Linked DNA regions of Asanoa ferruginea. The protein of the gene in region 2 interacts with the protein of the main gene of each other region in a pairwise test. Links are inferred from orthologs where the notes say so. Each region holds a gene or a part of one and is shown on either strand. Other genes may lie near its edges.

The links. Proteins that work in one complex are often made in the same cells at the same time.
Region 1: the proteins of ndk (region 2) and ung interact in binary tests that used the Escherichia coli proteins (3 or more experiments, as listed by UniProt). The link is inferred for Asanoa ferruginea from one-to-one orthologs.
Region 3: the proteins of ndk (region 2) and DFJ67_RS14245 interact in binary tests that used the Escherichia coli proteins (3 or more experiments, as listed by UniProt). The link is inferred for Asanoa ferruginea from one-to-one orthologs.

What each region holds. Positions count from the first base shown.
Region 1 is NZ_QUMQ01000001.1:1,287,174-1,291,155, reverse strand. Bases 1-3,000 are described here. They hold ung (uracil-DNA glycosylase), read left to right. Parts: upstream 1-1,158; coding sequence 1,159-1,842; downstream 1,843-3,000. Other genes in these bases: tsaD (tRNA (adenosine(37)-N6)-threonylcarbamoyltransferase complex transferase subunit TsaD), read left to right, coding at 2,963-3,000; rimI (ribosomal protein S18-alanine N-acetyltransferase), read left to right, coding at 2,530-2,970; tsaB (tRNA (adenosine(37)-N6)-threonylcarbamoyltransferase complex dimerization subunit type 1 TsaB), read left to right, coding at 1,865-2,533; tsaE (tRNA (adenosine(37)-N6)-threonylcarbamoyltransferase complex ATPase subunit type 1 TsaE), read left to right, coding at 677-1,162; DFJ67_RS06295 (alpha/beta fold hydrolase), read left to right, coding at 1-680. Also shown: more of tsaD, read left to right, coding at 3,001-3,982. UniProt on the Escherichia coli protein: Excises uracil residues from the DNA which can arise as a result of misincorporation of dUMP residues by DNA polymerase or due to deamination of cytosine.
Region 2 is NZ_QUMQ01000001.1:268,054-272,999, forward strand. What follows is about bases 1,200-4,180. They hold ndk (nucleoside-diphosphate kinase), read right to left. Parts: upstream 2,910-4,180; coding sequence 2,490-2,909; downstream 1,200-2,489. Other genes in these bases: DFJ67_RS01275 (DUF4032 domain-containing protein), read left to right, coding at 1,200-2,347. In the rest of the region: DFJ67_RS01265 (TetR/AcrR family transcriptional regulator), read right to left, coding at 1-210; DFJ67_RS01270 (SAM-dependent methyltransferase), read right to left, coding at 274-1,008; more of DFJ67_RS01275, read left to right, coding at 1,073-1,199. UniProt on the Escherichia coli protein: Major role in the synthesis of nucleoside triphosphates other than ATP. The ATP gamma phosphate is transferred to the NDP beta phosphate via a ping-pong mechanism, using a phosphorylated active-site intermediate.
Region 3 is NZ_QUMQ01000001.1:2,989,219-2,993,060, reverse strand. What follows is about bases 983-3,842. They hold DFJ67_RS14245 (5-formyltetrahydrofolate cyclo-ligase), read right to left. Parts: upstream 2,760-3,842; coding sequence 2,205-2,759; downstream 983-2,204. Other genes in these bases: DFJ67_RS14240 (GGDEF domain-containing protein), read left to right, coding at 2,880-3,842; DFJ67_RS14250 (FmdB family zinc ribbon protein), read left to right, coding at 1,888-2,208; DFJ67_RS42685 (hypothetical protein), read left to right, coding at 1,612-1,785; DFJ67_RS14255 (translation initiation factor 2), read right to left, coding at 1,252-1,572; DFJ67_RS14260 (DUF2231 domain-containing protein), read left to right, coding at 983-1,251. Also shown: DFJ67_RS14270 (oxygenase MpaB family protein), read right to left, coding at 1-132; DFJ67_RS14265 (Fur family transcriptional regulator), read right to left, coding at 152-595; more of DFJ67_RS14260, read left to right, coding at 766-982. UniProt on the Escherichia coli protein: Involved in the removal of 5-formyltetrahydrofolate.

The sequences.
Region 1 (3,982 bases), 1.0 Mb from region 2 along the record:
GCGAATACGAGCTGCCCGCGCTCGGCGAGACGCTGCACGCGGTGCTGCAGGAGACCGTCCCCGAGGGCCCGATGATCCTGATCGGCCACTCGATGGGCGGCATGACCATCATGGCGTTCGCCGAGCTCTACCCCGAGTTCTTCGACGACCGGGTCAAGGGCTGCGTGCTGATGGCCACCTCGGGTGGTCTGATCGACGAGACCCGGCTGGGGCTGCCCGCCGTGATCGGCCGGGTCGGCGGCCCGCTGCTCCCGCTCGTCAACAGCGCCACCCGGCTCACCGGCCCGACCATCGACCGGGCCCGCACCGCGGCCTCCGACCTGGCCTGGCTGCTCACCCGCCGCTACGGCTTCGGCGAGTCCCGGCCCAGCCCGTCGCTGGTGTCCTATGTGGAGAAGATGAACTCGCGCACCTCGGTCGACACGGTCGCCCGTTATCTGCGCACCCTCTACACGCACGCCCGCTACCCGGCCCTGGCCGCGCTCGAACGCACGCCCACGGTGATAATCGTCGGCGACAAAGACATGATCACGCCGGTCGCGCACTCCGAAGAGATCCTGCGGCACCTGCCCGACGCCGAGTTCGTGAAGGTCAACGACAGCGGCCACGTCGTCATGCTCGAACACGCCGACGAAGTCAACGCGACGCTCATCGCCTTTCTGGAGAAGACCTCAGCATGATCGAGCTGACCACTGTGGACGACACCCGGGCGTTCGGTGCCCGGCTGGCCGCGCTGCTGCGCCCCGGCGACCTGGTCGTGCTCACCGGCCCGCTGGGCGCTGGCAAGACCGCGCTGGTGCAGGGCATCGGCGCCGGGCTGCGGGTGCAGGGCGACGTCACCTCGCCGACCTTCGTGATCGCCCGGGTGCACCGGCCCGATCCGGCCCGCGGCGGCACGGTCGCGCTCGTGCACGCCGACGCCTACCGGATCGGTGCGGCCGCCGACCCGCTCGCCGAGATCGACGGGCTCGACCTCGACGCCTCGATGGACGACGCGGTCACCGTGGTCGAGTGGGGCGAAGGCATCGTGGAGCAACTGCGTGACGACCATCTGGGCGTACGCATCGACCGGCGCGACGACGACACCCGGGTGATCACCCTGGAGCCGGCCGGCGGCGACTGGGCCAGCCGGGTGGCCGCGCTGACCGAGGACGCCCGATGAACCTCACCGACCTGCTGCCGAGCGAGTGGCAGACCGCGCTGGCGCCACACCTCGACCCGGCCGCGACCGCCGACCTGAGCGCCTTCGTGGCGGCCGAATACGCCGCGACCACGGTCTTCCCGCCGTTACCCGACCTGTTCACCGCCTACCGGCTGTGCAAGCCGGCCGACACCCGGGTGGTGATCCTCGGCCAGGACCCCTACCACAAGGCCGGGCAGGCACACGGGCTCAGCTTCAGCGTCCAGGCCGGCGTCCGGGTCCCGCCATCGCTGCGCAACGTCTACAAGGAGTTGGCCGCCGACCTCGGCTCCGCCGCTCCCGACGGTGGTGACCTCCGTGGCTGGGCCACCCAGGGGGTGCTGCTGCTCAACGCGGTGCTCACGGTGCGCGAGGGAGCCGCGGGGTCACACGCCAACAAGGGTTGGGAGGCGTTCACCGACGCCACCATCCGGGCGCTCGAAGACGAGCCCGACCGGGTGGTCTTCCTGCTCTGGGGCAGCTACGCCCGCAAGAAGGCGGCCCTGGTCAGCAACCCCGCCCACGTGGTCATCGAGGCCGGCCACCCGAGCCCGCTCAACCCGCGCGGGTTCCTGGGCAGCCGCCCGTTCAGCGCCGCCAACAAGGCCCTCGCCGACGCCGGCCAGCCCACGATCGACTGGAGCCGTTCGGCGCCCGCCTGACCACCCGGATAAGGTGCATATCGTGCTTGCTCTCGTCGTCGACACCTCCACCCAGGCCGTCCTGGCCGCCGTGGTCGAGGTCACCGCGACCGGTTTCGCCGTGCGCTCCCAACACCGCACGGTCGACCAGCGCCCGCAGCACGGCGAGCGGATGGCTCCGCTGGTCGAGCTCGCGCTCTCGCAGGCCGGTGCCACCGTCCGCGACCTGGGCGCGATCGTGGCCGGCACCGGCCCCGGCCCGTTCACCGGCCTCCGAGTGGGTCTGGTCACGGCGGCCAGCATGGGCCAGACGCTGGGCATTCCGACCTACGGGGTGTGCTCCCTCGACGCGATCGGCGGCGCGCCCGGGCAGGTGACGCTGGTCGCGACCGACGCGCGCCGGCGCGAGGTCTACTGGGCGATCTACGACCAGGACGGCTCCCGGCGCGAAGGCCCACACGTCGACCAGCCGGCCCGCGTCGCCGAACTGGCCGCGGACGCGACCGTGGCGCTCGGCGACGGCGCCCTGCTCTACGCCGACCGGCTGGATCTCAAGGTGCTCGACGAGCCGCGCTACCCCACGGTCGAAGGGTTCGCCGCCCACGCCGCCGAGCGGATCCGCGCCGGTGCGCCGAGCGAGCAACTCATCCCGCTCTACCTCCGCCGGCCCGACGCCGTCGCGGCGGGAGGGCACAAGCCGGTGCTGCCGTGATCGTCACGCTCACCCGGCTGCGCTGGTGGCACATCGCCGCCCTGCTGCCGATCGAGGAAGACCTGTTCGGCGCCGAGAAGTGGTCGGCCGGCATGTTCTGGAACGAGCTGTCCAGCGGCCACTACTACCTGGTCGCCGAAGACGAGCAGGAGCGCATCCAGGGGTACGGCGGCCTGGCGGTCAACGGCGACGAGGCGTGGATCCAGAACATCGCGGTCCGGCGCGACGCGCAACGCCAGGGCATCGGTCGGATGATGCTGGAGGCGTTGCTCGCCGAGGCCGCCCGGCAGAAGGCACCCGCCGTGCTGCTGGAGGTGGCGATCGACAACGCACCGGCCCAGAAGCTCTACGCCACCTACGGTTTCGAGCCGATCGGCGTACGCCGTGGTTATTACCAACCAAGCAACACAGACGCACTGGTGATGAGACGTGACTGACGAACCCCTGGTCCTCGGCATCGAGACCTCTTGCGACGAGACGGGCGTTGGCATCGTCCGCGGCACCACGCTGCTCGCCGACGCGCTCGCGTCCAGTGTGGACCTGCATGCGCGGTTCGGTGGTGTGGTGCCCGAGGTGGCCAGCCGGGCACACCTGGAAGCGATGGTGCCGACGATGCAGCGGGCGCTCGACGAGGCCGGCGTGACGCTGGCCGACATCGACGCGATCGCGGTCACCGCCGGCCCCGGCCTGGCCGGCGCGCTGCTGGTCGGCGTGGCCGCCGCGAAGGGCTACGCGATGGCCGCCGAGAAGCCCGTCTACGGCGTCAACCACCTGGCCGCACACGTCGCCGTCGACACCCTGGAACACGGCCCGCTGCCGGCGCCGGCGATCGCGTTGCTGGTCTCCGGTGGTCACTCGTCGCTGCTGCTGGTCGACGACCTGGCCGGCGGGGTGACCCCGCTCGGTTCGACCATCGACGACGCGGCCGGCGAGGCGTTCGACAAGGTGGCCCGGCTGCTCGGCATGCCGTTCCCGGGCGGCCCGCCGATCGACCGGGCGGCCCGCTCCGGGCAGGTCACGATCCAGTTCCCGCGCGGCCTGACCGCGGCCAAGGACCAGGCCGCACACCGGTTCGACTTCTCGTTCTCCGGCCTTAAGACCGCCGTCGCCCGCTGGGTCGAGGCCCGCGAGCGGGCCGGCGAGCCGGTGCCGGTCGACGACGTGGCGGCGTCCTTTCAGGACGCGGTCTGCGACGTGCTGACCGCCAAGGCGATCGCCGCGTGCCGCCAGCACGGCGTCGACACGCTGGTGATCGGTGGCGGGGTGGCCGCCAACTCGCGGCTGCGGGCGATGGCCGAGGAGCGGGCGGCGAAGGTCGGCATCACCGTGCGGGTGCCGCGCCCGAAGCTCTGCACCGACAACGGCGCGATGGTCGCCGCGCTGGGCTCGCACCTGGTCGCGGCCGGCGTCCGCCCCAGCCGGCTGGATCTTCCGGCCGACTCTGCGATG
Region 2 (4,946 bases):
GTCGGCCCGGTCGTCCATCGCGGCGGCGGTGTGCCGCTCGATCGCGGTCACCACCAGCTCGGCCTTGCCCGGCCAGCGCCGGTAGATCGTCGCCTTGCTGGCCCTGGCCCGCTCGGCGACGGCATCCATCCGCATCCGGTCGTAACCGACCTCGGCCAGCAGCTCCAACGTCGCCGCGAGGATCGCCTCCTCGCGCTCTTCCCCTGCCACTACTGCTCCCCCGGAACGCTATGGTGAACGAAACGGTTTCGTTCACCATAGCACCGGCGGGGTCTACCGTGTTTCGCGCAGGACGAGGGTCAGGAAGCCCCAGGTGTCGCGGTAGACGCGGAGCCATTCGGTGTAGCGGGTTTCGGCCGTCTCGAGGACCTGGGCGCTGTCGGGGTCGGACGGATGGTCGAGCGCCCACGAGGACAGCGACCCCCAGCACGCCCACTCGTAGTCGTCCATCTCCCGGCGGGTGCTGACGTGACCGTGGACCGGCGTCCAGCCGTCGGCCTTGACCCGGTCCATCGTGGTCGCGAGGTCGGTGAAGTCGCCGAGCATCTCCACCGCCTCGGGTGACGGGTCGGCGATCCAGAAGCCGTCGCCGATCAGCACGCGGCCTCCCGGCGCCAGGTGCTTGCGCGCCGCCGCCAAGGTCGGCAGCAGGCCGCCGAAGGCATGTGCGGCGCCGACGCTGAGCACCAGGTCGAAACCGTGCGGCGCGGAGAAGGCCTCCGCCTCGCTCTGGTGCAGCACCAGGCGGTCCTCGACGCCGCGGTCGATCGCACTCGCGCGGGCCTGCTCCAACGCGGCCGCGGAGATGTCGACACCCTCGGCCCGCAGCCCCGGGTGCATGGCCAGCGCTCGCAGCAGCCACTCACCGCCGCCGCAGCCGAGGTCGAGGATCCGCTCGTCGCCGCGCGGGAGGGCGCGAGCGAGCAGGGCGCGCACGGCGTCGTCGTCGAGCGGGGACTTGATCGGGTGGTCGGCATGCGCGATCCCGGACATCTGTTCACGGTCCATCGGCGCAGCTTGCCAGTGCGCGGCCGGCCGTGTGAAACGCTGCGCTCTCGGGTATCTCAGGTGAATGGGCCTTGACCTGCGACTGCGGTCGACGTCGCCGGGTCTGTTGGCTCTTCCGTGGCTGCAGCCGCTGGCGACCTGGGACGCGACCGAGGTGCCACTGCGCGACGTCCCGGTCGGCCCGAGCCGGCATCTGGTGCGCTTCGTCGACACCGACGGGGCGCGCTGGGCGCTCAAGGAGTTGCCGGTCCGGATCGCGCAGAAGGAGTACGCCGTGCTGCGCGACCTGGAGGCCCGCGCCCTGCCTGCGGTGCGGCCGGCCGGCCTGGTCGTGCAGCCGCAGGAGGACACCGCGATCCTGGTCACCCGCTATCTGGAGCGGTCGTGGCAATACCGGCGGCTGCTGATGCGGATCCCACCCGACCAGACGGCACACCGCGACCGCCTGCTCGACGCGCTGGCCAGCCTGCTGGTCGACCTGCACCGGCACGGCCTGTTCTGGGGCGACTGCTCGCTGGCCAACACGCTCTTCTCCCGCGACGGCCAGGTGCTCCAGGCCTACCTGGTGGACGCCGAGACCAGCGAGATCCACCCACGGCTGTCCAACGGACAGCGGGCCCACGACATCGACATCATGGTCGAGAACGTGGCCGGCGGCCTGGTCGACGTCGCGCTGCGGCTCGACCAGCCGCCGGAGCAGTTCGACGACCTGATCGCGGCGGCCGAGTCGGTCGGGTCGCGCTACCAGGCCCTGTGGGACGTGCTGCACGCCGAACCGGTGTTCTCCTACGACGACCGCTACCAGGTCGAGTCGCGGATCCGGCAACTGCACGACCTGGGTTTCGCGGTCGACGAGGTCAATCTGGTGTCCTCGGCCGGCACCGACCAGTTGCGACTCAAGGTCGCGGTGGCGGCGCGGCGCTACCACGCGTCGCAGCTGCACGACCTGACCGGCCTCGACGTGGGCGAGGGCCAGGCCCGCATCCTGCTGCTCGACATGCGCGCGTTCCAGGCACACGTCCAGCAGCAGTCGCACACCGACATGGCCGACGCGTCGGCCGCCCTGCGCTGGATCGACGAGGTGCTCCGGCCCGGCATGGCCCGGGTGGCCGACCTGGGCGAGCCGATCCAGGCCTACTGCGACCTGCTCGAGGTCCGCTGGCTGCTCAGCGAGCAGGCCGGCGCCGACGTGGGCGACGAGGCCGCGATCGCGGCGTTGCGCGATCGCACCGTCCCGCCCGCGTCAGCGGCGGGCATGGCGGTCGCCGAAGCGGCGACCGGCCAACTGGTCGCGCTGACCCCGGACATGCTCGAGGCCATGTCCCACGACGAGCCATGACCGGGCCGCGACGGCGAGGCACCACCGCGGACCCGGCTCGGCCGCGAGGCTGGCAGCGAAGCGTCAGCGAGCGGTCCCCGGCGGGAGCGACGGTCGTGCCCCCCGCGGACCCGGGACCAGCTCTTGATCTCTTGGCTCTGAACTAGGCCTTCGGGAACCAGAGGGCGATCTCGCGCTTGGCGCTGTCGGGTGAGTCCGACGCGTGGACGAGGTTTTCCCGGTTGGAGAGCGCGAGGTCGCCGCGGATCGTGCCGGCCGCGGCCTTGCGGGCGTCGGTGGCGCCGACCAGGGTGCGAACGACCTCGATCGCGGTGTCGCCGCTCAGGATCAGGGCGACCAGCGGCGCGCTGGTCATGAACTCCTTGAGCGGCGGGTAGAACGGCTTCTCGACGTGCTCGGCGTAGTGCGCGTCGGCGAGGTCGGCGTCCATCATGCGCTTGACCAGCACGTCGATGGTCAGGCCCTTGCGCTCGAAGCGGCTCAGGATCTCGCCGACCAGGCCGCGCTGGACCGCGTCGGGCTTGATCAGCACGAGCGTGCGCTCGACCGTAGTGCTGGACACGTTGAAACACCCTCCTGAAGCTGGGGGTTCAGCCTACCGAGGGCGGATCACCCGCTTCCCTCCGGCTCTTCCCTCGGCGGGCGCGCGGGGCCTAGCCTTCTTGGTGACTCAGGGGAGGTCCACTGTGGCGAACGGCAACCGCCGCCCGCTCGCACCGGTCCGGAAGTTGTTCGCCGCGGTGCTGGGCACCTGTGCGCTGTTCGTGGTCCTGTTCGGGATCGGCATGAAGAGCCTGGCGATCGTGGCACTCGGCATCGCGCTGATCGTGCTGGCCGTCGGGCTCGTGCTGGTCACCACGATCCGGGGCGGTGCCCGCGCCTGGGTCGCCGGCACCGCACACGTGCACACCGTCTCCGAACCACCGGCGTCGTCGGTGTTCGGGCGGTGCGAGCTACAGGTGCTGATCGACGCGCCGGGCGTGGCCGGTCGGCTGGTGCGCATGCGCGACCCGCGGGTGCCGGTGGCCAAGTGGCCCGACGTGGGCGCCAGCCTGCCCATCATGGTGGCGATCGACGACCCGCGGCACATCCGCATCCTCTGGGACGAGGTCCTGACCCACGCCGAGGCGGCCGCCGCCCGCGAGACCGACATGGGCCCGCTCGAGGATGACGACTGGGACCGTCCTGACAGCGGCTACGGTGCTGCGGCGCCCGTCGAGACCATCGAGACCACCACCGCCGACCTGACCGACGAGCTCAGCGGCCTGCGCGAGCCGGCCGAGCCGGTGGTCGTCCACCAGACCCCGGGCGGGCCGATCGTCGTCGAGGGCACCCTGGTCGATCCGCCGGAGCCGGCGCCGCCACTGACCCGCCGGGCGCGGCCTGATCCGCGGTTGACGCGCGCGGAGCGCGCGGCAAAAGCTGAGGGCTCCGGGGGTACGGCCACCGCCACCGCCCCGCCTCCCGCCCCCGACGTGCCCGGGCAGCGGGCGGGTGCCGGGCCGGACGACGTGTTCGACTTCGACTCGCAGGCCACCTGGGCCGATCCGCTGTTCGCCGAGCGGCGGGTGAGCCGGCCGGCGCGGGGGTCGGACGATACCGAGGTCTCGCCGCCGGCTGCTGAGGCCCGCCCGGCGCGCGGTGGTGCGTGGGCCGATGCCGGTGGTCGGCCGCCTTCGGCTCGGGGCAGCGCCGCTGTCGACGAGCCTGCTGCATCCGGCACGACTGGCAGCGGCGAAGACGTTGAGGAAGGCTGGGCGCCCGCTGGCCGGGACGCCCGCCGGGCGGCGCGGAGCGACGAGGATCTGGCGGCGTCGAGCGGTCCTGCGAGCAGTGGCGGGGGCGGGCCCACCAACGGCGCTGCGGCCTCAGGCCCGCCCGTGAGCCGCATCCGCCGGGACGACGACCTTGGCGACGATCTTGGCGATGACCGGGCGAGGTCCGCTGGACCCAGCAGCTCCGCCAAGCCGGGCGACGACCCCGCCGATGATCAGGCGCCACCGGACCCGGACGCGAGGCCCAGCCGGGGAGACGACCCCGTCGGCGATCAGGCGCCGCCGGACCCAGACGCGAGGCCCAGTCGGGGAGACGACCCCGCCGACGATCAGGCCCCATCGGACCGGGACGCGAGCGGCACGCGGCGGCGGGACGACCCTGCCGGCGACGATTCGGTATCTGGCCCGAGTGTGAGCCGCACTCAGGTCGCAGACGAGGACCTGGCCGCATCCGGCGCGGCCGCCGGCCCGACCGAGCCAGCCGACGATGAGGTCACGTCGGGTTCGGGTGCGAGCCGCATCCGGCGTGACGACGACCTCGGCGAGGATCTGGCGGCATCGGGCGGGACCGCCGCGAGCCGTGCGCAGAGCGGCGGGGATTCCGCGGCTGCTACCCCCGAGGGGGGTCGGGCTGACGATAGCGCCGCGTCGGCGAGCGGTCCCCTGCTGGCCGAGGCGCCGACCACCGCCGATGCCGATCGCGGCACCGCAGACGCCGTGCTGGCTGGCGCCGCGGTCGGTGCCGGCGGCCTTGCCGCGGGCGTGACCGACGACGAGCCGTCGCGCACCTCGGGTGGCAAGGACGGCGACGAGGATGTGTTCGG
Region 3 (3,842 bases), 2.7 Mb from region 2 along the record:
CGCCACCCCGGCCATCGCCCGGGGATGCAGCGCCTGGAGAAAGAGGGAACGGAGACCGCCGACGAAGAGGATCGGCTCGGCATGCACCCGCCAGCTCACCGTGCCCGGTCCGAAAAGCCCCAGATCCGCCATGAGGTCTAGCCTGCCACGGTCAGTCGTCGCTGGCTTTGCGCTGCTGGCAGTCGGGGCACAGACCCCAGAAGGTCACTTCCGCCTCGTCGACCACGAACCCGCCCGCGCCGACCGGGTCGAGGCAGGGCGCCGAACCGGTGGCGCAGTCGACGTCGGCGATCGCGCCGCAGGCCCGGCAGACCACGTGGTGGTGGTTGTCGCCGGCCCGCGCCTCGAACCGCGCGGGGCTGCCGGCCGGCTCGATCCGCCGGGCGAGGCCGGCCCGGGACAGCGCGCCGAGCACGTCGTACACCGCCTGGGTGGAAACGGATTCGAGGCGGGCGCGGACGGCCGTCGCGATCTCGTCGACCTCGAGGTGGCCGCCGCCGGCCAGCACTTCGAGCACGGCGATCCGCGGGCGGGTCACCCGCATGCCGCGGGACCGCAGCAGCACCGCGCCCCGTTCCTCCGCCGTCTCGGACATGGCGCAATGGAAGCACGCAGCCTGGAAACGTTCAAGATACGAGCAGTTCATCGACGATTTGGTTGAACGATGAACCGAACCCCGCCCACCCCACGTGTCCCCGTCGTAAGGACTCTTCAGCGGCGGGGACCGGCCGTACGCTGTCACGCATATTGAAATAGGAGGCCCGCGTGTTGAACCAGATACTGGGCATACCGGCCCACCCCCTGATCATCCACGCGGCCGTGGTCTTCATCCCGTTGCTCTGCCTCGCCGCCGTGGTTTACGCGCTGGTTCCCAAGGTTCGCGGCAAAATCGGCTGGGCCACCCTCGCCCTCGCCGTCGTCGCACCAGTCGCGGCCTTTCTCGCGACGCAGTCCGGTGAAGACCTCCAGGCCCGCCTCGTCGCCGCCGGCTTCTCCCCCGAAATTCTCGACAAGGTCAGCCAGCACCAGAGCTACGGCGACCGCACCTGGTGGTTCACTCTCGCGCTGGGCATCGTGACGCTCGTCATGCTCTTCATCACCAGCGGCAGCCGCCGGGTGCCGCACCTGCCGGTCTGGGTCAACCTGGCGTTCAGCGTGGTGATCATCGCGCTCGCCGTCGCGACCGGCATCTACGTCTTCCTCACCGGCGACAGCGGCGCGCACGCGGTCTGGGAAGGCGCCGTCCCCTAACTAGAACAGCACCCTGGAGCAGAGCAGGCAGCTCAGCACGACCATCACCGCGGCGGCGACCAGCGCGACGCCATAGGTGAGGGTGCGGGCGTCCTTCTCCTGCGCCTCGACCTTGTCGAGATCCTGCGGCGCGAGTTGCCGGGGTGGTGGCGGCTGCACATAGGTGGGCGGCCGCCACCCCGCCGGCGGCGGGTCCGTCGATGGCGGCCCCGAATAACCAGTCGGGGGTACGGCCGGCGGCTGTCCAGGGCGACCCGGGACAGGCTCGGCGCCGGGGCCGGGTCGCCGCCACGGGTCGAGGTTCGGGTCGTCGTACGTCACGGCGACCGACGCTACCGAACGCACGGGTACGCTGCCCTCGTGAACCGCGTGGAACCGCCAGTTACACCCGATGACGAGCGTCCCGTCGACCTCACCGGTGACGAGTTCCTGCTCCCGGAGCAGACGGCCGACGACACGGATCACGGCTGGGGTGAGCAACGGAACACCAACGACGAGCGGCTCTGGGAAGACGTCCCGCCGCACTGGAGTTGACGTTGTAGCTGGACGAATGCTGGTCCGATGCCGCACCATTGGCACTCGGATACGCTGAGTGCCAGACCCACCGCACCCACCGCGCAAGATCCGGAGGAAGCCGTGCCGACCTACCAGTACGCCTGCACCGAGTGCGGACACCAGCTCGAGGCCGTCCAGTCGTTCAAGGACGAGCCGCTGAGCGTGTGCCCCGAGTGCGAGGGCCGCCTGCGTAAGGTCTTCAACTCGGTCGGCATCGTGTTCAAGGGCTCCGGCTTTTACCGCACCGACTCGCGCAACGGGGTCAACGGCGGCGACACCAAGGTCAAGTCCGAGTCCAAGTCCGACGGCAAGTCGGAGTCGAAGACCGAGACCAAGACCGAGTCCAAGCCGAAGTCAGAGCCGGCCAAGGCGGCCACGAGCACGCCGGCGTCGTCGAGCTAAAGCCAGCGCAGTCCCCCGGCCGGGGTGATCACCCCGGTCACCCGCTGGTCGTGTGCCGCGTCCGGCACCCGGTCGACCAGCTCACCGTCGTGCAGCAGCGCCACGATCGGCACGCCGTCGCGCACCCTCGCCAGCGCCCGGTCGTAGGAACCGCCACCCCGCCCGAGCCGCATCCCGCGCCGGTCGACCGCGACTGCCGGCGCCACGATCAGGTCGGCCCCGGTGATCGCCGCGCGTTCGAGCCGTTCCCCGGGCGGCTCCCGCAGCCCCCGGCGAGCCGGGACCAGCATCCCGTCGTACGCGGCCCAGTCCAGGTCGTTGTCCGGGCGCAACACCGGCAGCAACACCTCGGCCTCTTCGGCCAACGCGGCCCGCAGCGCCGCCGGCAGGTCGGCTCCGCCAGGTTCGCTGCCCATCGGCACGTACCCGCAGACCAGTCTTGGGGTGCTCGTCCGGACGAGGTCGGCGACCGCCGCCGTCACCCGCGCGGCGGCATCCGCGAGGGCGGAAGCGGGCAGCGCTTGGCGGCGGGCGAGCACTTCCGCCCGCATGTCAGCCTTCGTCAGCCCACTATGCGATAAATCCGGCACGCAACACTCCCGACCCTTACCCGGTTAGACCTTCGAGGCCAACGCCACCGCCGAGCATGGCACGGCCCGAAGGGGGAGTTCGTGACACTGCGCGGGCGGCTGACCGCCGCGTTCCTGGCCGTCGTGCTGGGACCGGTGCTGCTCGGTGCGCTCTTCGTCGGCGGCACGGTGAGCGCCGTCGGCCGGGACCGCGCGGTTGACCGGCTCGGCGTCGCGGCGACCGCGGTGCGCACCTCGGTCAGCTCCCTCTGCCTACAGCTACAGGCCGCCGCCGACGCGGTCGCGGTGACCGCCGACCCGGCCCGCCAGACCGACATCGCCAGCCAGGTGGTCGCCCGCGGGCTCGCCTCCGGCGTCGTGGTCGAGAACGCGGACGGCGTACCCCGGCTGCGCACGCCCGGATCTCCGGCCCGTCCGTGGGCCGACTGCGCGCGGCCCACGGACGCCGGCCCGTTCCTGGGCCTCGCCGTCGGGATCGAGACGCGGGACGCGGCCGGTGCGCCGCTCGGAGTGATCTGGGCGACCCATGACCTCGACGCCGCCATGATCGGCCGGCTCGGTGGCGCCACCGGCACCGCGGTGACCCTGCTCCAGGGCGGGTCCGCGGTGCACAGCACCGAGTCGCCGGGTGCGCTCGCCGACGTGGTCGCCGCTGCTGCCGGGGTACGCGGTGACAACGTCGCCGAGACCGCCGGTGGCCGGTTCGTTCGCCGCGTCGGCCCGTCCGCCGGCCAGCCGCTGCCGCTGGTGCTCTCGGTGCCGGCCGGCGAGCCTCAGGCCCTCTACGGGCTGCTGGTCGCCGCCGTGGTGCTGGCCGGCCTGTTCGCCGTCGGCGCCGCCTGGTGGCTGGCCCGCACGACGACCCGGCCGCTGGCCGAACTCGCCGGTGCGGCCGATCGGGCGGCGGGTGGTGACCTGGCGGCCCGGGTGCCGGTGCGCGGCCGCGACGAGGTCGGGCGGCTGGCGGTCGCGTTCAACCGGATGACCCGGGAGACCCAGGCCTACGTGCGGGCGCTGACGACGAGCCGCGACCAACTCCGCGGC